Regions from separate parts of the Streptomyces sp. NPDC048288 genome, predicted to be linked through region 1. Evidence: riboswitches for the same ligand, from Rfam matches in the RefSeq annotation. Region 1 holds a riboswitch; each other region holds the start of a gene.
What was found. Region 1 has a riboswitch for cobalamin ahead of ACGFZS_RS18370 (CbtB-domain containing protein). Riboswitches for the same ligand answer to the same signal wherever they lie in the genome.

Region 1 (5,460 bases):
CGGGCGGTGAGGTCGGCGTAGTGCTCGGAGGGAGTCCTGTCCGTGACGGCCGTGATCTCGGAGGCGAGCAGCGCGAGCAGGATGCCGTCCTTGTCGGTCGTCCACACCGAGCCGTCCCGGCGCAGGAAGGAGGCGCCGGCCGACTCCTCGCCGCCGAACCCGATGGCACCGCTGACCAGTCCGTCCACGAACCACTTGAACCCGACGGGCACCTCAACGAGTCGGCGGTCGAGGTCGGCGGCGACCCGGTCGATCATCGAGGAGGAGACTAGGGTCTTGCCGATGCCGGCGCCCGCCGCCCACTGCTCGCGGTGGCGGTAGAGGTAGGAGATGGCGACGGCGAGGTAGTGGTTGGGGTTCATCAGGCCGGCGTCGCGGGTGACGATGCCGTGCCGGTCGGCGTCGGCGTCGTTGCCGGTGGCGACCCGGAACTCGGCGCGCTTCTCGATGAGCGAGGCCATCGCGTAGGGCGAGGAGCAGTCCATGCGGATCTTGCCGTCCCAGTCCAGCGTCATGAACCGCCAGGTGGGGTCGGTGTACGGGTTGACCACGGTGAGGTCGAGCGAGTGCCGTTCGGCGATCCGGCCCCAGTAGGCGACCGAGGCGCCGCCGAGCGGGTCGGCGCCGATCCGCAGCCCGGAGGCCCGGACCGCGTCGAGGTCGAGGACGCTGGGCAGGTCGTCGACGTAGACGCCCATGAAGTCGTAGCGGCCGGTGGTGGGTGCGGCGAGTGCCCGCTCGTACGGGATGCGCCGCACGTCCTTCAGGCCGCCCGCGATGATCTGGTTGGCGCGGTCCTGGATCCAGGAGGTGGCGTCGGAGGCGGCGGGGCCGCCGCTGGGCGGGTTGTACTTGAAGCCGCCGTCGGCGGGCGGGTTGTGCGAGGGGGTGACCACGACTCCGTCCGCGAGTCCGGTGGTACGGCCCCGGTTGTGGGTGAGGATGGCGTGCGAGACGGCGGGGGTGGGGGTGTAGCCGTCGGCGCTGTCGACGAGGACGGTGACGCCGTTGGCGGCGAACACCTCCAGGGCGGTGACCTTGGCGGGCTCGGACAGGGCGTGGGTGTCGGCGCCCAGGAAGAGGGGGCCGTCGGTGCCCTGGCCGCTCCGGTACTCGCAGATGGCCTGGCTGGTGGCCGCGATGTGGTCCTCGTTGAACGCGGTCGTCAGGGACGATCCGCGGTGTCCCGAGGTGCCGAACGCGACCCGCTGGGCGGGGTCGGCCGGGTCGGGGTGCAGCGCGTAGTAGGCCGTGACCAGCCGGGCCACGTCGACGAGGTCCTCCGGAGCCGCCGGCCGGCCCGCTCGCTCATGCGGCATGAGTCCACTTCCTCCGCAGTCGTTGATCAATCGCTCGACGCCCATCTTTCCCTGCCGACGGTGGCGGACGCGAGTGCGGCACCGGCTCCGGCGGCGAAGACACGGCGGGTTCACGGCCGGTTCACAGCGGACGCGGGGTTCCCGGGGCGCGGGTCCTGGGCGTCTCGTGGTCACGCCACTCGAGGCAGGTGGGGCCGGGCGTGCGCGAGGGCCCCCGGTGGTGCCGGGGGCCCTCGCGTGTCGTCGGGTCGGTCAGTGTGCCGCGGAGACCGTCCGGCGGGCGGACGGGGCCTTCGCCGGCTTCGGGTTGAGCACGCGCTCGGCCAACTCGCCGAAAAGCAGCCCGAATCCGACCCACAGCGTCAGCTGGATGGCGAGCGCGGAGAGCCGGAACCGCCACAGCAGGGTGGCCGGGAAGTCCGCGGGGACCTCGTTGATGGCCGGCAGGAACTGGTAGGCGAGCCCGATGACGACGGCGAACCCGACCACCGCGAGCACGGACGCCCACCAGGTCCCCAGCCGCGGCTGGAGCCGCTTGCCGAGGATGGTCGCGGCGACCGCCAGCAGCACGCTGAGCAGCATCATCAGGAAGTACAGGGTGGTCCGCTTGCCGATGGTGTCCGGGTCGCCCACCGACGGCGGGTTGGCCGGGTACTTGAGGAACGGCACCACGTACACGGCGAGCAGCGCGCTGCCGGACAGCAGCAGCGCGGTCGCCCGTGGCGAGAAGCGGCCGACGCGGCCGAGGGCGAAGCAGAAGGCGAGGGCGGCGATGCCGCCGAAGGCGACCCCGTAGACCAGGACACCGGTGGCAAGGCCGGCGGTGGACTGCAGGGAGCGGGAGACGACCTCCATCTCGTGCTCGTGCGCGTGGGCGTCCTCGAAGCTGATCGCCTTGTCGACGTTCGGCTCACCGAGTACATAGGCGACGACGAGGGCGAGCAGGCCGGCGGCCAGGCCGGCGAGCATGCCCCGCACCAGGAGGTTGCGAACCGTTGCGGAGTTCATGGGCGGTACGGCGTCCCTCGCGTCAGTGGCAGGGGAAGCCGAGCAGGTGGCGGGCGTCGTGCACCCACTCGTGGACGTCCGTGCCGCTGAACACGGAGGTGGCGCCCTGTTCGGCGCCGACGAAGTAGAGCAGGATCATCATCAGGATGCCGAAGAAGACCGCCCAGGGAGCTATCGCGGACAGCGGCAGCTTGGCGGGAACGGCAGGGGTGTTGGCTGTCGGCGGAGCGACGGTCTGCGCCATGGCAGGACCTCCTCTGGGAGTTCGCGTCCCAACTCGGTGGTGCGTTGGACGACAGCCACGGGTCTGACTCGCAAGCGCCCGGGGGCTCTTGCATACAGTGGCGCGACCGTGCCGGATTCCCACCGGCTTCCGTCTCGCCGTCGTCGATATCGGACAGACCGTACCGCGTGTCAGGGGCACGGCCAAGACCGCGTCACCAGGCGTGATCTTCGTCTCCCGCCTGGTGGGCGGTCACGGGCGGGGTTCAGCCGGTCGGCGCGAGGCCCAGTTCGCGCGCGCCGAGCGGGGCGAAGAACCGGTCGACGTCGGCGTCGGAGACCTCGGCGAGGGTGGCCGGGGACCAGTGCGGGTCGCGGTCCTTGTCGACGACCTGGGCGCGGATGCCCTCCACCAGGTCGTGAGTGGCGAGGGTCGCGCACGAGACCCGGTACTCCTGGTCCAGGACCCGCTCCAGCGAGCCGAGCCGCCGGGCCCGGCGGACGGCTTCGAGGGTGACCTTCAGGGCGGTCGGCGACCTGGTGAGCAGGGTCTGCGCCGTCTCCTTGGCCGCCGGGTCGCCGTGGGCGAGCAGCCGGTGGAGGATCTCCTCGACGGTGTCCGCGCCGCCGTAACAGGCGTCGATCCAGGCCCGCTGCCCGTCCAGTTCCCCTTCGGGCGCCTGTTGTACGTGCCGGGCGAGGGCCTCGGGGACGGGCAGGTCGGCGAGGTCGGCGACGAACGCCGGGAGCGCGCCGGACGGCAGGTGGTGGTCGGCGAGCCCGCACAGCAGGGCGTCGGCGGCGCCGATCGTCGCGCCGGTCAGGGCGAGATGGGTGCCCAGTTCGCCGGGGGCGCGGGCGAGCAGATGGGTGCCGCCGACGTCGGGGACGAAGCCGATGCCGGTCTCCGGCATGGCGATCCGCGAGCGTTCGGTGGCGATCCGGACGCTGCCGTGGGCCGAGACGCCGACACCGCCGCCCATCACGATGCCGTCCATGAGGGCGACGTACGGCTTCGGGTAGCGGGCGATCCGGGCGTTGAGGTGGTACTCGTCGCGCCAGAAGGCGGCCGAGGCGGTGCCGTCCCCGTCGCGGGCGTCGTCGTGGACGGCGCGGATGTCGCCGCCCGCGCACAGGCCGCGCTCCCCCGCGCCGCTGATGACGACGGTCCCCACGGTGGGGTCGTGCTCCCATGCCGTCAGGGCCTCGGCGATCCGCAGCACCATCGCGTGCGACAGGGCGTTGATGGCCCGGGGCCGATTGAGCGTCAGATGTGCGGCCCGGCCGGCCGTGTGCAGCAGGACGTCGCTCATCCGGACGCCTCCATGACGCGCATGATCTCGTCGGTTCCTTCCAGCAGCGGTGGACGCGGTGGTCAGGGACGATCTTCCCCCGACCGGTCCGTCCACGGCGCGGCGGCTCGGCGCAGGGCGTCGCGGCAGGCCACCACGGCCGGATGCCCGCCCCGGCCACGGCGTACGACGGTGAGGACACGGCGTCGGGCGGCGAGTTCCCGCAGCCCGGCCGTCTCCGGCGGCCCGTTGACGACCAGGCCGGGCAGGAAGGCGGCCGCGAGGCCCTCTTCCACCAGGCGGAGGTGGAGCAGCAGATCGGTGGTCTCGAACCGTACGTCGGGTTCGAAACCGGCGTCGCGGCAGACGCCCGTGGCCCAGCGCCGTGCGGGGGTGCCCTCGGGTTCCATCACCCAGGGGTGACCGGCGAGCCGGCGCAGTTCGGCTCGCGGGCCGGCCGCCGGCCGGGGCGACCGGGGCACGGCGAGGTACAAGGGGTCGTCGAGCAGCGGCTCGTACGCGAGGTCGGCGGGCCGTGGAAGGGGGTTCCCGGGGTACTCCTCGGCGAGGACCAGGTCGAAGTCGCGGGCCTGCAGGGCCGGAAGGGACTTCTCCGGTTCCCGGTGGGTGACATGGACGCGCAGGTGCGGATGGGCCTCCTGGAGCAGCCGGAGCGCGGCGGGCACCAGGGCCAGGGCCGCGGTCTGGAACGTGGCGACGCGCAGGGTGCCGGTCAGCTCGGTCAGGGAGGTGGCGATGTCGGCCTCGGCGCGCTCCAGGCGTTCCAGGACCGCTTCGGTGTGGGCGACGAGGATCTCGGCCTGCTCGGTCAGCCGCACCCGCCGTCCGACCGGTTCCAGCAGCGGGACCCCGACCTCGGCCTCCAGTTGGGAGAGCTGCTGGGAGACCGAGGAGGGGGCGTACGACAGGGCCGCGGCGACGGCGGCGAGGGTGCCCCGGTGTTTGAGTTCGCGCAGGAGGCGCAGCCGGTGCAGATCGAACATCGGCCACCAGCTCCCTGAAGCATGCATCGGATTATCCGACGACTATAGGTCGAAAACATTCGCTGGACCGATCGGAGGAGTTCGCCGGAGCCTTTGGGCATGACCCGATCTCCCCGTGGAAGGCGGCCCGCGTGCTGACCCGTCTCGCGGCCGCCGTGGCCGTACTCGGACTCCTGACCGTCGCCCCCGGTCCGGACCTGGCCGTGGTCGTCCGCCGCGCCGTGGCGGCCGGTGCCCGGGACGCCCTGCGCACCGTCGGCGGGATCGTGACCGGCCTGCTGGTCTGGGGCGCGCTGACCGCGGCCGGGCTCGCGGCGGTACTGGCCGCCTCCCCCACGGCGTACCTGACCGTCAGGCTCCTGGGCGCCGGCTATCTGGTGTTCCTCGGCGCACAGGCCCTGTGGCAGCACCGGCGCCCGGCGCCGGCCGCCGCGGACCGGCGGGGCACGGCCGCCGGAGGCGCGTGGCGGACCGGCCTGTCGAGCAACCTGCTCAACCCGAAGATCGCCGTCTTCTACACCGGGCTGCTGCCCGCCCTGGCCCCGCCCCGGCTGCCCGCCGTCTGGGGCATGGCGCTCCTCGTCCTCGTGCACGTCTGTCTCACCCTCGGCTGGC
Region 2 (5,460 bases), on a different contig from region 1:
CCGGGATCACGGAGGTGTTCCGGTTCGACACCCGGGTCGCGGTGTGCATCCCGCGCGTCTTCATGAACGACACCGCCGAGGAGCGCGCCGCGATCCAGCCCCTGGTCGACCAGGTCATGGCCTATCCGCTCACCGACTACACCGGCACCGCCCGCACCACCGACTGGTCCGCGGCCCCCTCCTACCCGGCCGGGGACGCGGCCGGCGGAGAGCAGGAGACCCAGTGGGTGGACCCGGCCGCGTTCTTCGACGCCTTCCCCGCGGTCCTGGACGAAGTGCCCCCGCGCCCGGGGGAGGAGGCCCTGTACGGGGTGTTCCGGTCGCTCGCGGCCGAGGCCGCCCGCGATCCGAAGGCCGCCGTGGTGCTGCGCGAGGCGGCCCTCGACGCCGATGCCACGCTGGTGAAGGACCTGTTCGAGTTCCGCAACATCGGCATCCCGCTCGACCACCACTGGAGCACCCAGCGCAACGGGGCCGCGTTCGGTGGCGACTACCTCAGCCGTACGGCGATGGGCAAGGCGAACATCTTCGTCAACACGCCCGCCGAGACCGCGTACTTCTACCAGGACCTGGACCGCGACGGCGAACCCCTCACCGGCGAACACGGCTACACGCTCACCTTCCCCGCCGACGCCCTCCCCCCGGTCAAGGGCTTCTGGTCGGTGACCCTCTACAACGAGCACCACTTCTTCCACCCCAACCCGCTGAACCGCTACTCCCTGGGCACCAAGAACAAGGACCTGCGCCTGGCCGACGACGGCTCCCTGACCCTGTACGCGTGCACCCGACCGCCCGCCGACCAGGACCACCGCTCCAACTGGCTGCCCGCCCCGGCCGGCCGCTTCGCGCTCTATCTGCGCGCCTACTGGCCCGACCCGGCGGCCCTCGACGGAACCTGGCGGCCCCCCGCCGTCGTCAGGACGAACTGATCGCCGACGTGCGCCGGCCGGTGAGCCACGACACTCGCCCTCGGGCGGTCAGGCGGCGAGCCGCGAGGACCACCTCGGGACGGTGCGGTGCCGGGCGGCTGCGTGCCGAGTACCCCTGCCTCCTGGCCCTGGTGGAAGATCCGTGGCCGGGGCCCGTCCGCCATCAGCCGCAGCTCGAAGGTAGGGTTCTCGTACGGCGTGGGGGCCCGGCTCGGTGCGAAGGGCGGCCGAACGCTGTAGGCGCTCAACACTGTCTCGCCCCTCCCCTCGATAACGTTCCATGGTCACGAAGTGCGGTCAGGGCAGCAGGTCTTGAGCCTCGCGGAAGACGAATCGGGAAACGGACGTACGGCCGCCGAGGGGTGGAGCCGTACTTGGCCACGGGCCCGCACCCGAATCTTCGCGGTCTGGCTGCCGGGCTGTCCGCGCATGGCGAGGAGACTCTCGAACTCCTTCGCGGACACCGCGATCATGGGCTTGCCGTCCACGACGATCTGCCGCGGTTTGCTCCGCGCCGATGAGCCCCCTCCTGTGCCTTGGCGATGGCCGTGCTGCTGCACGGGGCCGGGACGCTTGTGGCGTCCCGGCCCTGGTACGGGCGTCCGGTCAGGAGGCGGGCAGCTCACTCCGGACCGTGCGGGCGGCGGCGACCAGGTTCTCCAGGGAGGCCCGGGTCTCGGGCCAGCCGCGGGTCTTCAGGCCGCAGTCGGGATTGACCCACAGCCGCTCGGCCGGGATCGCCTTGAGGCCGGTGCGCAGCAGCCCGGCCGCCTCCTCGGTGCTCGGGACGCGGGGGGAGTGGATGTCGTAGACACCCGGTCCGGCCTCGCGCGGGTAGCCGTGCGCGGCGAGTTCGCGGGCGACCTGCATGTGCGAGCGGGCCGCCTCCAGGCTGATCACGTCGGCGTCGAGGTCGTCGATGGCCTGGACGATGTCGCCGAACTCGGCATAGCACATGTGGGTATGGATCTGGGTGTCCGGACGGACTCCGGCGGTGGTGAGCCGGAATGCCTCGGTCGCCCACGCGAGGTAGGCGTCCCGGTCGGCGGCCCGCAGCGGCAGGGTCTCGCGCAGCGCGGGTTCGTCGACCTGGATGACCGAGGTCCCTGCTGCCTCCAGGTCGTCGACCTCGTCGCGCAGGGCGAGGGCGACCTGGCGGGCGGTGTCGCCGAGGGGCTGGTCGTCACGGACGAACGACCAGGCCATCATGGTCACCGGGCCGGTCAGCATGCCCTTGACCGGGCGGTCGGTGAGGGACTGGGCGTACGACGTCCAGCGCACCGTCATCGGCTCGGGCCGGGAGATGTCCCCGACGAGGACCGGCGGACGGACGTACCGGGTGCCGTACGACTGGACCCACCCCTGCTGCGTGGCGAGGTACCCCGTCAGCTGCTCGGCGAAGTACTGGACCATGTCGTTGCGCTCGGCCTCGCCGTGGACCAGGACGTCGATGCCGGACTTCTCCTGGAAGGCGATGACCTCCTGGATCTCGGCCTTGATGCGCTCCTCGTACCCGGCGGTGTCGATGCGCCCGGTGCGCAGGTCCGCACGGGCGACCCGCAGTTCGCCGGTCTGGGGGAACGACCCGATGGTCGTCGTGGGCAGCAGCGGCAGCCCGAGGTGGGCGCGCTGGGCGGCGGCGCGCTCGGCATACGGCTGGGAGCGGCGGCCGTCCGTGTCCGTGACCGCGGCGGCGCGGGCGCGCACGGCGGGGTCGTGGGTGATCGGCGAACCCGCGCGGGAGGCGAGGTCGGCGCGGTTGGCCGAGAGCTCGCCGGTGATGGCGTCGGTGCCCTGGGCAAGCCCCTTGGCGAGGGCGACGATCTCGGCCGTCTTCTGCTGGGCGAAGGCCAGCCAGCGCAGGATCTGCGGTTCGATGTCCTTCTCGGCGGTCGCGTCGAGCGGCACGTGCAGGAGCGAGCAGGAGGCGGCGACGTCGACCCGGTCGGCCAGGCCGAGGAGGGTGCCGAGGGTGGACAGCGACTTCTGGAGGTCGTTGATCCAGATGTTGCGGCCGTTGACGACCCCGGCGACCAGCCGCTTGCCGGGCAGCCCGCCGACTGCGGCCAGGGCGTCCAGGTTGGCGGCCGCCGCCTCGGTGAAGTCCAGCGCCAGCCCCTCGACCGGGGCCTTGGCCAGTACCGGCAGAGCGTCGCCGAGCCGGTCGAAGTAGGAGGCGACCAGGAGCTTCGGCCGGTCCGTGAGGGCGCCGAGGTCGCGGTACGCACGGGCCGCGGCGTCCAGCTCGGCCGGGGTGCGGTCCTGGACCAGGGCGGGCTCGTCGAGCTGCAGCCAGTCGGCGCCGGCCGCGCGGAGGTCGGCGAGGACCTCGGCGTACACCGGCAGCAGCCGGTCCAGGAGGGTGAGCGGTTCGAAGTCCGCCGGAGCGCCAGGGGCCGGCTTGGCGAGGAGAAGGTAGGTGACCGGCCCGACGAGCACCGGGCGGGCGGTCAGGCCGAGGGCCAGGGCCTCCTGCAGCTCCGCGACCTGCTTGGCGGGGTTCGCGGTGAAGACGGTGTCGGGGCCCAACTCGGGCACCAGGTAGTGGTAGTTGGTGTCGAACCACTTGGTCATTTCCAGCGGCGCGACGTCCCGCGTGCCGCGGGCCATGGCGAAGTAGCCGTCGAGCGCGTCGGCGTCGACGGCGGCCCGGTGGCGGGCCGGGATCGCGCCGGCCATGACGGTGGTGTCGAGGACGTGGTCGTAGTACGAGAAGTCGCCGGTGGGCACCTCGTGGATGCCGGCCTCGGCGAGTTGCTTCCAGTTGGCGGTGCGCAGTTCGGCGGCGGTGGCACGGAGGGCGTCGGCGGTGACGCGGCCCTTCCAGTAGCCCTCGATCGCCTTCTTCAGTTCCCGGTTCTGGCCCTGGCGGGGGTAGCCGTACACGGTGGCCCGTGCTGCCGCGGCCGCGGACTCGGTGGTCACGGAGATCTCCTTCGCGAGACGATTCCCTGAGATCCCGGAGACGGGACGAGAGCGCGAAGGGGTGACGAACCGGACGGCGACGACCTCGCGCGGGAAAGGCACGGTCGTCCCGTCAGGTATGTACGCCGACCCGCCCTCGAGGTCACCGGGGTGTCCGCGCACGGAACGGTCCGCGCACGGGCAGTTGGCAGGTCTTCGGACTTGCGGGCACGTCCTCCGGTCTCCCGGCGGACACCTACTGGCCGTCGCTTCCCAGGCCCGGTACGTCGGACCCAGTGCGTATGACGGCGGTCGTTCCCGCTCACCGCTGCGGGGCAGTCCCGGATTCTCACCGGGTTCCCTCTTGCGACACCCCGCCTGGCGGACGGGGCGAACCAGCTGCTCGGGCCAGCCTACGGGTTCTCGCCCCGCGCGGAAGGGAGCCGTCCAGCACCCGGAAGGTGACGGGGAACACTTCAGGACACGCCAGGAGCGGCACGCGGAGGGGCGGGAAGCGTCGCACACGCGCTTCCCGCCCTTTTCCCGTCGCGCCGCGCGGGACCCTCACCCCTGCGGCGGCGCGGGCCCCTCAGCCCGCGTCGTACCAGGCCCTCAGCCCTGGTCGTAGGTGTGGAGCCCCCGGCCGGACTTACGGCCGAGCAGTCCCGCCTGCACCATCCGCTGGAGCAGCGGCGGCGGGGCGTAGAGGGGTTCCCGGAACGCGTCGTGGAGGGACTCCGCGATGGAGGCGACGGTGTCCAGGCCGATCAGGTCGGCGAGCTTGAGCGGGCCCACGGGGTGGGCGCGGCCCAGTTCCATGCCGGTGTCGATGTCGGTGGCGGTGGCGGTGGCGAAGCCGGATTCAGCCATTCGGACGGCTGCGAGGAGGTAGGGGATGAGCAGGGCGTTGACGACGAACCCCGCCCGGTCCTGGGAGCGGATGCCCGTCTTGCCGAGGACCGCGGTGGCGAATTCCGTCGCGGTCGCCACCGTCTGCGGTGACGTGTGCAGGGAGGTCACCACCTCGACCAGCGGCAGGACGGGGACCGGGTTGAAGAAGTGCAGGCCGACGACCCGGTCCGCACGGCTGGTCGCCATCCCCAGCCGCATGACGGGGATCGAGGAGGTGGTGGTGGCCAGGACGGCCGCCGGGTCCTCGACGATCTTGTCGAGGGCGGCGAAGATCTCCGTCTTGGCGTCCGGGTTCTCGATGACGGCCTCGACGACGAGCTGCCGGTCGGCAAGATCGTCCGGGCTGCCGGCGAGGACGAGGCGGGCGAGGGCGTCGTCGGCGGCTTCCGGGGCCAGCTCGCCACGCCGCACGGCACGGTCCAGGGAGTCGGCCACCCGGTCGCGGGCGGTGCGGGCCGCGATCGCGTCCGCCTCGCAGACGACGGTGTCCAGCCCGGCCCGGGCACAGACCTCGGCGAACGGCTGCACCGCTACGACGAGAAAGTGCGCACCCTTCACCTCTCCCCACGGCTGCGCCCCGGCCGGCGCGCCTTCCGCATGACCACCCGACTCGCCCTGCTGGAGCACGGCGAGGACCTCGACCGCCAGGCCTGATCAAGGAGTCGGGCGACTTCTGCGTCGGTGTCGCGGCCTTCCCGGAACTGCATCCGCGCTC
Region 3 (5,460 bases), on a different contig from region 1:
ACCAGGTAGACCCGGCCGAGCTGTCGGCAGCCCCATCGGGGGCATACGCGGTCATCGTGCTCTTCGGGGCGGGGTGAAGGCGTAGAGGTCGAGGATGTCGGGGCAGGGCGCGACGCCGGGCCCGCCGGCCCGCACCCAGGCGGTGATGTCCTCGGTGGCGTCGGGGTCGTTGACGAGGCCGAGCCAGACCGGGCGGGCGCCCGCGGCGCGGGCGGCGGCGGACGGCTGGACGACGATCACGTTGGCGTGTTCGCACACGTCGAGACAGTCCGAGACCCGGACGGGGACGCTCTCGGCCAGGCGCGCGAGCTGCTCGTCGTGATCCACGCCGGGGACTTTCCCGGTTCCGCAGCAGCAGTCGCGGCAGACCACGACACGACACGGTGCCGGTTGGGCGGTGGCGCTCTCGGTGGCTACGTCCTCAGCCTGCCGTCGGGGCATCGCTCGTCGTGCTCCTCTCGTACGGGGCTCCGTCCCGAGGCGCGGGACGGAGGAAGCGGATGACGGGGTGGCCGGGGTCGTGGGTGACCTCGGTGCGGACGCCGTAGACCTGTTCGATGCGGGCGGGGGTCAGGACCTCGGCGGGGGTGCCCTCCGTGACCGCGCGGCCGTCGCGCAGGACGAGCAGGCGGTCGCAGTACATCGCGGCGAGGTTGAGGTCGTGCAGGGCGATCACCGTGGTGACCGGCAGGCTCACGACGAGTTCCAGCAGGTCGAGCTGGTGCTGGATGTCGAGATGGTTGGTGGGTTCGTCGAGGAGGAGTTCGCGGGGTTCCTGGGCGAGGGCGCGGGCGATCTGGGTGCGCTGGCGTTCGCCGCCGGAGAGGGTGTGCCAGGACTGGCCGGCCCGGTCGGTCAGTCCGGTGCGCCGCAGCGCCTCGGTGACGGCTGCCGCGTCGGCCGCCGTCGGGGGTGTCCAGGCGCGGCGGTGCGGGATCCGGCCGAGGGCGACGACGTCCCGGACGGTCAGTTCGGTCTGGGTGTGGGTGTGCTGTTCGACGGTGGCGACCCGGCGGGCGGTGGCGCGGCGGCCGACCTCGGCGAGCGGGCGCCCGTCCAGGGTCACGACGCCGGCGGTGGGCGCGAGGACCCCGGCCAGCAGTCTCAGCAGGGTGGACTTCCCCGAGCCGTTGGGGCCGAGCAGGCCGACGGTCTCGCCGGGGCGCAGGGTCAGGGTTACGTCGTCGACCACGACCCGGTCGCCGACGCGCCGTCCGACGCGGTCCGCGTCCAGGCCGGTCATGCCCTGCTCCGTCCGCGATGGAGCACGGCCACGAACGCCGGCACGCCGATCAGGGACGTCACCACGCCCACCGGGACCTCCTGGGGGTCGAGGACGGTTCGGGCCAGGGTGTCCGCCCACACCAGGAACACGGCTCCGGTCAGTGCCGTCACCGGCAGGAGCCGGGCGTGCCCGGAGCCGGTGAGGGCGCGGGTGGCGTGCGGCAGGACCAGGCCGACGAAGCCGATCGCCCCGGCGCAGCTGACCAGGGCGGCGGTGAGCAGCGCGGTCGCGCAGAGCAGGACCAGGCGGGTACGGGCGACCCGGACCCCGAGTCCGGCGGCGGCCTCCTCGCCGAAGGCGAACGCGTCGAGCGTACGGGCGTACCCGAGGCAGACGACGAGCACCACCGCCAGGGCGACGGTGCAGAGCAGTACCTGTCCCCAGTCGGCGCCGGTGAGCGAGCCGAGCAGCCAGAACAGCACGCCCCGGGTGGTCTCCGCGTCCGCCGAGGTGAGCACGGTGAAGGAGGTCAGCGCGGAGAACAGCTGCATCGCCGCGACCCCGGACAGGACGACCCGGTCGGTGCTGCCGCCGAGGGAATGGCTGAGCAGCAGCACCAGGCCGAAGGAGAGCAGCGCGCCGAGGAAGGCACCGGCCGACAGGGACACCGCTCCTCCGCCCACGCCCAGCACGACCACGGCGACCGCCCCCGTGGACGCGCCGGAGGAGACCCCGAGCACGAAGGGGTCGGCGAGCGGGTTGCGCAGCAGCGACTGCAGGACCGCGCCGCACACGGCGAGTCCGGCCCCGCACACGGCGGCGAGCAGCGTGCGGGGCATCCGCAGGTTCCACACGATGCTGTCCCGCAGCGGCGCCAACGTGCCCTCGCCGAGGCCGAGATGGGCCGCGACGGACGCCCAGACGTCACCGGTGGAGATGTCGGCGGGACCGATCGTCACCGCCACGGCGATCGACACCAGCAGGGCGGCCAGTCCCCCGCCGGTCAACAACAGGGCACGGACGCTCACTTGGCGAACCCGAAGTCACGCAGACCGGCTGCGACCTCCTCGATCCCCTCGACCGTGCGGATGGACGGGTTCATGGCCTGCCCGCTCAGCAGGACGTACCGCTTCTTCTTCACGGCGGTCAGGTTGCGGGTGGCGGGGTTGGTCTCCAGGAAGCGGATCTTGGCCGCGGCGGTCTCGGCGGTCTGCTGCTTGCGGGTCAGGTCGCCGATGACGATGACGTCGGGGTCGCGGTCGGCGACGGTCTCCCAGCTGATCTGGGGCCATTCGTCGTGGGTGTCGGCGAACGCGTTCTTCGCGCCGACCGCGCGGGTGATGGCGCCGGGCGCGCCGCAGCAGCCGGCGAGGTACGGGGACTGGGAGTTGGCGAACCAGTACATGAGGGACACGTCCGAGGCGTGCAGTCCGGCGGTGGCCGTGCGCACCCGCTTCTTCAGCGAAGCGACGAGCGTCTCACCCCGCTCCTCGACGCCGAACGCGCGGGCCAGGTCGCGTATTTCGCCGTACACGGCATCGAGGGTGAGGGGTGTGGAGCGCGAACCGTCGCCGCCGCTGTCGTTGTCCTTGCCCTCGGAGCAGTCGGACGGCGAGACGTACGTGGGCACGCCCAGCTTCTCGAACTGCCCGCGGGTGGCGACCCCGCCCTTTCCGAGGGTGGAGACGAACGAGGCGGTGACGAAGTCGGGTTCGGCGTCCAGGACCTTCTCGAAGGAGGGGTTGTCGTCGGCGAGGCGCGGCACGGACGCGTTGGCCTTCTCCAGGCCCTTCATCACCGGGTCGGTCCAGGTGGCCGTGCCGGCCATGCGGTCGGCGAGGCCGAGGGAGAGCAGGATCTCCGTGGTGCCCTGGTTGAGGGAGACGGCCCGCTTCGGCGGTGACTTCAGGGCGACCGTGTGGCCGCAGTTGGTGAGGGTGACCGGACGGCCGGCGGCGGCCGTCGCCGTGTCGGCGCCGCCGCTCCCGGTGCCACCGCAGGCGGTGAGCAGGAGGGCGGACACGAGAAGAAGAGCGGGGGTGCGGAGCACGGGCATGCCTCGGGGGTCGGGGCTCGTACGCGGAGCCTGGCCTACGGACGTCCCTCCGCGCCGGGGCGCGAAGGTGCCAGCAGGTCTTCGGACTCGGGTTCGTCCGGCCGGGGCGCCTTCCCGGTCTCCCAGTGGCTGGCGTGCCCCGCCCGTCCCCCTCACCGCTGCGCGTCAGTTCCGGATTCGCACCGGATTCCCTGGCCTCGGGTGTGGCTCGACTGGCCTGATGAGGCTATCAAGTCAGTCATACGGCCAGATCATCCGATCAGGTGGCGCGGCTCGTCCCTGCACCGGGGCAGGCTTCGACTACGGTGGCGATCGCAACGGCCCGGACCCCCTTCAGCCGATCTGCCCTGGGGAAATACCGGTTCCAGCGGGAACCGGCAGGGCGGGGCGGCGCCCTGGACCGCTCGGTGCGCTGGGTGCTCCCCCTGCTGCTCGGCTCCGCCTGAACCGGGGGCGACCCGCACCAGCGCAGTCCACGAAGGCGCCAACTCCCCGGACAGCGGCGAACTCCTCCTCACCGATGGCTTCAGGCTCCGGGACGCGTCCGAGCAAATCCGCTGCCGTTACGGCACTCCCTTCCGGGCCATCCAGAATGCCTTCCGCGCGGTATTCGAGACGGGGGCCACGATCGCCGGGGACCACGATCGGCGTGGGCCACGCGGCCCGTGCCACTCTCGAACTCGCGCCGACCGTGCCGTCCGCCGAACCCACTGGGGAGGCCGCCCACCCCATTGACCTGGTCCGAGCCCCGGAAGTGCACCTGCGCCACGGCCGCGTAGAGTCCCTCCTCGGCCTGGAGATCGACGACCCTGACCTGCTCGGCGAATCGCTCGCCCGCTGCCTGCGCCCACCGTGCGGTGCGGGGTCGGGGTGCGGCGGTGGTCGGCGGGCCGCGCGCGGTCGTACGGCGGCCCGGCAGGTGTACCGCTCAGGGGGCCACCGACCGCCAGATCCGCTCCGGCAGCAGCTCCGCCGCCTCGTCGAGGTCGACGTCGTCGACGCCGGACAGCCAGCGGCGGGCCACGCCGATCACCGGGCCAAGGACCAGCACCTCGATCAGTCCCGGCGGCAGCGGGGCGAGTTCACCGGCGTCCACATACCCCCGCGCCCATTGCGCGAGTGGGGACAGCCGGGCCTCCTGGGCGTCCCTCAGACCCTTGCCGTCGCGCATGCCCCGGCGGTCGGCGTCGGCGGAGTGCAGCAGCAGGGCGGCGGCGTGATGGTCGCGTACGAAGCCCAGATAGGCGGTGACGATCGCACGGATACCGGTCCGGGCGGACCGGGTGCCCTCCAGGGAGGTGAGCGTCGCCTCCAGCAACCGGCCGAGCCAGCGCATCAGCAGTGCGTCCAACAGGCCGTCGATGCTGCCGAAGTGGTGGTAGAGGCTGCCCAGGCTCACCCCGCTCGCCTTGGTCACAGCACCGACGGTCAGCCCCTGGTCGCCCGACTCCGCGTACACGCGCAAGGCAGCGTCCAGCAACTGCTCGTAGGTGGCCTCACCCCGCTGCTGTTTGCGTCTCACCGCTCCATATTGTCATCCGTCCTCCCGTGAATTTCTCATCCCGTGCTGCCCACGGCCCGCCAGATCCGGTCCGGCAGTACCCGTGCCGCCTCCTCCAGGTCCACGTCGTCGCGGCCGGAGAGCCAGCGCCGGGCCACGCCGATCATCGGACCGAGCACCAGGGCATCGATCAACGGCGCGGGGAGCGGCGCGAGTTCGCCGCAGCGGATCTGCGCCTCGGCCCACCGGAGGAACGGGCTCAGGTCGGCCGACGGCGAGTGGATCAGCAGGGCCGCGTCCCGGTGGTCCCGGATGAACGCGAGGTAGGCCCCGACGGCGGCCCCGATCCCGTCCCGTGCCGTCCGCGCGTCCGCCAGCGCCGCCGTCATCTCCGCCAGCAGCCGCTCCAGCCAGCGCAGCGTCACCGCCGAGGTCAGCCCTTCGATGCTGCCGAAGTGGTGGTAGAGGCTGCCGGGACTGACCCCGCAGGCCTCGGTGACCGCGTGCACGGTCAGCCCTCGCTCACCCTCGGCCGCGAGCACGCGCAGCGCCGCGTCGAGAAGCGCCTCGGCGGTCGCCGTACCGCGCTGCTGCCTGGGGGTCATGGCGCGGCAGCCTAGTAGATGATTTTTCTAGAAAGGGTTTCTAGAAAAAAATTCGACACGGAAGTACTCTGCC
Region 4 (5,460 bases), on a different contig from region 1:
TACAGCCCGGCGTCCGCCCCGCGCAGCGAACCGCAGTACACCGGAAGGGCGTTGGCGCCGTGCGCCTCGATCGCCTGGCACAGGGTGTCCACGAAGGCGGTGTTGCCGCTCAGTTCATGCGCCCGGTAGAAGAGCACGCCGACCGTGGGGCGGCCCTCCTGGATCTCGTACGAGCCGTGCACCCCGAACTCGGGCATCTTCTGGGGCTCGTCGAACCCCTCGCCGGTCAGCAGCACGGTGTCGGACAGGAACCGGGACAGTTCGGTGAGGTTGGCGGGCCCGCCCTCGACCAGGTACCTGAGGGCCTCGGCCACCACACCGGCCGGCACCGACGACTCGGCCATCAACTCGGCGTCCGGCACCGCCTCGCCGCCGAGCAGCACGGTCGGGATCCCGGCGGCCTTCAGCGCGGCGAGCCCGTCCTCCCAGGCCCGCTTGCCGCCGAGCAGCCGTACGACGGCGATGTCCGCGCCCTCGACGAGCGCGGGCAGTTCCTCGGCGACGTCGACGCGCGTCGGATTGCCGATCCGGTAGTCGGCACCGGAGGCGGCCCGGGCCGCCAGCAGATCGGTGTCGGCGGTCGACAACAACAACACAGTGCTCATGCGGGCGCTCCCGGTGGAATGAAAGGCAGTCCTTGCGGCGCGCCCGACTCGATGAGCCGCCAGAGCGCGTCGGTGTCCGCGTGCTGTTCGATCAGGTCGCCGAGCCGGTCGAGCTGCTCCTCGCGCAGCGCGGCGAACGAGGTGTCGGGGGCCGGCACGAACCGGCGGCCCGCGGCGGCCGCCACCTCGCGCAGGAAGGCCCGCCGGAAACCGTCCGACTCCAGGGAGCCGTGCCAGTGCGTGCCCCAGGTCTGCCCGACCCGGCACCCGTCCAGGCTGTGTCCATGGTCGTCAGAGATGAACGCGTCGCCTCCCGTGACGTCGGCGACCCCGTGATGGATCTCGTACCCCTCGACCCGCTCGCCGAGTGCCCTCCCCTCCGGCCGGGTAAGGATCTTCTCGGGGGCGAACCGCACCCTTAGGGGCAGCACCCCGAGACCCTCCACCCGCCCCCGCCGGCTCTCCACCTCGTCCTCGATGTGCTCACCGAGGATCTGGAAGCCGCCGCAGATGCCGAGGACCGGCCGCTGCTCGGCGGCCCGGCGGCGCAGCGCGTCCGCGAGCCCCCGTTCGTGCAGCCACTCCAGGGCCCGGACCGTCCCCCGGGTCCCCGGAATCACGACGAGATCGGCGTCGGCCAGCTCCTCCGGCCGGTCCACGAACCGCACCACGACCCCGGGTTCGGCGGCCAGCGCGTCCACGTCCGTGAAGTTGGACATCAGCGGGACGGCACAGACGGCGACCCGGAGCACGTCCGCGCCGACGGGCGGGGCGACGGCCGACTCGCGGACGGTCCCGCGCAGCGAGACCCGCAGCCCGTCCTCCTCGTCGATGCCGAGGCCGTGCCGGAAGGGGAGGACGCCGTACGTCTGCCGCCCGGTCAGCCCGTGCAGCATGTCGAGGCCGGGCTCCAGCAGGCTCACGTCCCCCCGGAACTTGTTGACGAGGAACCCGGCGACGAGTTCCTGGTCCTCCCGCGAGAGCAGCGCGACGGTCCCGAAGAAGGAGGCGAACACGCCCCCGCGGTCGATGTCCCCCACGACCAGCACGGGAAGCCGCGCGTTGCGCGCGATCCCCATGTTCACGATGTCCGTCCGCCGCAGGTTGATCTCGGCGGGACTGCCGGCGCCCTCACAGATCACCGCGTCATACGTGCCCCGCAACTCCGCGAGACAGTCGAGCACGGTCCCGAGCAGCTTCTGCTGCCGCCCGCCGTGGTAGCCGCGCGCACTGAGCTCACCGACCGGCTTCCCGAGCAGCACGACCTGACTGCTCTGCTCGCCACCCGGCTTGAGCAGCACGGGATTCATCAGCGCGGTCGGCTCGACGCGGCAGGCCTGCGCCTGCATGGCCTGGGCCCGCCCGATCTCGGCGCCTTCGCGGGTGACGAAGGAGTTGAGGGACATGTTCTGCGCCTTGAACGGCGCGACCTTCACCCCCTGCCGCACCAGCCACCGGCAGATACCGGCGGTGACGACGCTCTTGCCGGCGTCGGAGGTGGTGCCGGCGACGAGGAGACCACCGTTCATGACGTCCGTCCCTTCGCGACGAGGCGTGCGGTGACGGTCGCGCCGAGCGCGAGCACCCCCACACGACGGGAGACCCGTACCGCCCGCCGGATGTCCGCGACCGCCACGGCCCGCCCCTTCTGATTCAGCACGGGCCGGTGCTCGACCCGGCCGCCGTACGACAACGTCCCCCCGAGCCGGACCCCGAGCGCCCCCGCGAACGAGGCCTCCACGGGCCCGGCGTTGGGACTCGGATGCTTCGCGGCGTCGGCCCGCCAGGCCCGCACGGCACCCCGGGCGTCGCCACCGGCGACCGTGGCCAGTACGGCCGTCAGCCGCGCCCCCGGCCACCCGGCGACGTCGTCCAGCCGGGCGGAGGCCCAGCCGTAGCGCCGGTACCGCGCCGACTTGTGCCCGACCATGGCGTCCAGCGTGTTCACCGCCCGGAACCCGAGCAGCCCCGGCACCCCGGCCACGGCCCCCCACACCAGCGCGCCCACGACGGCGTCGCTGGTGTTCTCGGCGACGGACTCCACGACGGCCCGGGCGATCCCGTCGGCGTCCAGGGCCTGCGGGTCCCGCCCGCACAGATGCGGCAGCCGGGCGCGGGCGGCCTCGACGTCCCCCGCCTCCAGGGCGTGCCCGACGGCCAGGGCCTCACGGGCGAGTGAAGTGCCGCCGACGACGGCCCAGGTGGCGGCGGCGGTGAGGGCTGTGGAGGCGGCGGTGGACGGTCGTACGACCCGCTGGGCCAGGGCGCCCAGCGCCACGGCGCCGCCGGCGCACACGGCGGTGTGCAGCGCGCCCCACCCGCGGTGGTCCCGCCACAGCACCCGTTCCACGGCCCCGGCCGCCCGCCCGAACGCGGCGACCGGATGCCCCCGGCGAGGATCGCCGAGCAGCAGGTCACCGAGAAGGCCGGCGGCGGCGCCGTACGCGAAGACGCGATCGGCACCCATCGGCTCAGCCGGCCGCGGGGTCGGGGAAGGGCCGGGTACGGAACCTCGATCGGCAGCCGCGCATGGCGATATGTCCTCACTCAGGGTGTCCACGCCCTGGTTCGACGAGACCGGCGGTGAGAGTTCCTGGCTCCCGGGGATTGCTACCCCGGTGACAGTGGCGGGACCGCGCCGGATTCACACCGGCTTCCTCTCTTGCCGCCGTACATGGCTCAGGAAGTCCACCATGCCCCCGGAAGAGCCGTCAACTTGCCGTTGACCTGCGAGGGGAGAGTGTGCGAAGGCCCACACCGGTTGCCCGGCGGGACTCCTGGGGCATGACGAAGGGCATGACGAAGGGCATGACGAAGGCTCCTCCCCGGACGTGCGGGGGAGGAGCCTTCCGGGCCTCGGTCAGGCCTTGGCCACGATCAGGTGGATGCCGTACGCGACGGCGGCCGCGCAGCCCGCGAAGCAGAGGTAGGCGGCGGTCACGGCGAGGGCCGCCGAGTTGCCCTGGGCGGTGGCGCGTTCGCGGGCGGAGAGGCCCTTGATGCCGAGGGTGAAGAGGGCCACCAGGCCCACCGCGACCACGAGGCTGACGCCGAAGACGGAGCCGATGGCTGCCCAGTCGATGTTCATGTCGGTTCTTCCTCGGGGGTCAGACGGTGGCGGCCGGGTCGGTCGCGGGAGCGGCGGGGGAGGGGGAGGGGATGGTGGCCGTCAGGCCGTCCGTGACGGTGCCCGCGGGCGGCGGGGTCACGGCGGCGATCGCCGTGGTCACCACACCGGCCGGCTCGCCGGCCTCGGTGTCGATGACGTTGGTGCTGTCGACGACCTCGCGGCGGGACAGCTTCCAGATCGTGGCGCTGGCGGCCACCAGGAAGACGGCGACGACCGCGGTGCCCCAGTCGCCGAGGTCCGTCACGGACTCGGCGAGCGCGCCGACCAGTGCGGCGGCCGGGAGCGTGAGCAGCCAGGCGATCACCATGCGGGTCGCGGTGGACCAGCGGACCGTGCCGCCCTTGCGGCCGAGGCCCGCGCCCATCACCGAGCCGGAGACGACGTGCGTGGTGGAGAGGGAGAAACCGAGGTGGGAGGAGGCCAGGATGGCGGTGGCCGCGCTGGTCTGGGCGGCGAAGCCCTGCTGCGGCTGAAGGTCGGTCAGGCCCTTGCCCATGGTGCGGATGATCCGCCAGCCGCCGATGTAGGTGCCGAGCGCGATGGCGAGACCGGCGGAGAGGATGACCCAGGTGGGAGGGTTCGAGCCGGGGGCGATCGAACCGCCCGCGATCAGCGCGAGGGTGATGATGCCCATCGTCTTCTGCGCGTCGTTGGTGCCGTGCGCGAGCGAGACAAGGCCGGCCGAGGCGATCTGGCCGGCGCGGTAGCCCTTGCGGGTGGCCTCGTCCTCGGCGTTCTTCGAGAGCGCGTAGGACAGGCGGGTGGCGAGCGTCGCTGCGAGGCCCGCGACGAGCGGGGCGGCGACCGCCGGCAGCAGGACCTTGGTGACGAGCACGTCGCCGTGGACCGCGCCGAAGCCGGCCGAGGCGACGGTGGCGCCGATCAGACCGCCCATGAGGGCGTGCGAGGAACTGGAGGGCAGGCCCACCAGCCAGGTCACGAGGTTCCAGAGGATCGCGCCGACCAGGGCGGCGAAGATGACCTCGGGGCGGATGCCGTTCTCGTCGACGAGGCCCTTGGAGATCGTGTTGGCGACCTCCACGGAGAGGAAGGCGCCCACCAGGTTGAGCGCGGCCGACATGGTCACCGCGATCTTGGGCTTGAGCGCGCCGGTCGAGATGGTCGTGGCCATCGCGTTGGCGGTGTCGTGGAAACCGTTCGTGAAATCAAACGCGAGTGCGGTGACGACCACAATCGCGAGGATCAGCGAGAAGCTTTCCATTTACCCAGACAATCTTTAGAGGTCATCAGCCGTTGGACCGTAGGCAACCTGAATGAACGGAAGGTGAACTGGGGTGGGCTTGAGGGTGTCGCAGATCGGGTCCATGAAGAAGGGCGCCCGGGTCGCCGTTCCGTTTCCGGTCCGGCGGCCCAGGCGCCCCTAGGTCGGCCTCGGGATCAGAGGCCCAGGGTGAACGACTTCAGCCGGCCCATCGACCCGTTGAAGAGATTCTGGTCACCCGGCAGGGTGCCGCTGTTGTCGTACTGCCAGAAGGTCCAGTGCGACCATCCGGCCGGCAGCGTTCCCGCGTCCGCCGAGCCGTGGCGGGCGATCCACAGCGCGTGGTCGGCGGCGAAGGCGCTGCTGCCGCCGGTGCACAGGTTCCACCAGTGGGTGGTCGTGTAGATCACCGGCCGCCGGCCGGTCTCCCGCTTCAGCTCGTCACTGAAGGACCTGATCCACCGGACCATCCGGGAGTTGCTCAGCCCGTAGCACCGGTGCTT

Region 2: another riboswitch for cobalamin. It lies ahead of metE (5-methyltetrahydropteroyltriglutamate--homocysteine S-methyltransferase); the one in region 1 lies ahead of ACGFZS_RS18370 (CbtB-domain containing protein).
Region 3: another riboswitch for cobalamin. It lies ahead of ACGFZS_RS36675 (ABC transporter substrate-binding protein); the one in region 1 lies ahead of ACGFZS_RS18370 (CbtB-domain containing protein).
Region 4: another riboswitch for cobalamin. It lies ahead of ACGFZS_RS05965 (cobalamin biosynthesis protein); the one in region 1 lies ahead of ACGFZS_RS18370 (CbtB-domain containing protein).

The regions. Positions count from the first base shown of each region.
Region 1 is NZ_JBICZD010000004.1:680,352-685,811, reverse strand. It holds gene pgm (phosphoglucomutase (alpha-D-glucose-1,6-bisphosphate-dependent)) at 1-1,319, opposite strand, end outside; gene ACGFZS_RS18375 (CbtA family protein) at 1,572-2,327, opposite strand; gene ACGFZS_RS18370 (CbtB-domain containing protein) at 2,350-2,571, opposite strand; cobalamin riboswitch at 2,608-2,748, opposite strand; gene ACGFZS_RS18365 (enoyl-CoA hydratase/isomerase family protein) at 2,816-3,862, opposite strand; gene ACGFZS_RS18360 (LysR family transcriptional regulator) at 3,925-4,845, opposite strand; gene ACGFZS_RS18355 (LysE family translocator) at 4,977-5,460, shown strand, end outside.
Region 2 is NZ_JBICZD010000006.1:406,211-411,670, reverse strand. It holds gene ACGFZS_RS23830 (DUF1254 domain-containing protein) at 1-929, shown strand, start outside; gene metE (5-methyltetrahydropteroyltriglutamate--homocysteine S-methyltransferase) at 1,536-3,854, opposite strand; cobalamin riboswitch at 4,037-4,233, opposite strand; gene ACGFZS_RS23820 (3-hydroxybutyryl-CoA dehydrogenase) at 4,446-5,273, opposite strand; partial or broken gene ACGFZS_RS23815 (Cro/Cl family transcriptional regulator) at 5,253-5,396, shown strand; partial or broken gene ACGFZS_RS23810 (methylenetetrahydrofolate reductase) at 5,345-5,460, shown strand, end outside.
Region 3 is NZ_JBICZD010000012.1:95,581-101,040, forward strand. It holds gene ACGFZS_RS36660 ((2Fe-2S) ferredoxin domain-containing protein) at 52-441, opposite strand; gene ACGFZS_RS36665 (ABC transporter ATP-binding protein) at 422-1,243, opposite strand; gene ACGFZS_RS36670 (FecCD family ABC transporter permease) at 1,240-2,253, opposite strand; gene ACGFZS_RS36675 (ABC transporter substrate-binding protein) at 2,250-3,281, opposite strand; cobalamin riboswitch at 3,336-3,513, opposite strand; gene ACGFZS_RS36680 (TetR/AcrR family transcriptional regulator) at 4,210-4,803, opposite strand; gene ACGFZS_RS36685 (TetR/AcrR family transcriptional regulator) at 4,839-5,387, opposite strand.
Region 4 is NZ_JBICZD010000001.1:1,326,760-1,332,219, forward strand. It holds gene cobN (cobaltochelatase subunit CobN) at 1-605, opposite strand, end outside; gene ACGFZS_RS05960 (cobyric acid synthase) at 602-2,134, opposite strand; gene ACGFZS_RS05965 (cobalamin biosynthesis protein) at 2,131-3,072, opposite strand; cobalamin riboswitch at 3,172-3,314, opposite strand; gene ACGFZS_RS05970 (hypothetical protein) at 3,466-3,693, opposite strand; gene ACGFZS_RS05975 (anion permease) at 3,713-4,957, opposite strand; gene ACGFZS_RS05980 (lysozyme) at 5,134-5,460, opposite strand, start outside.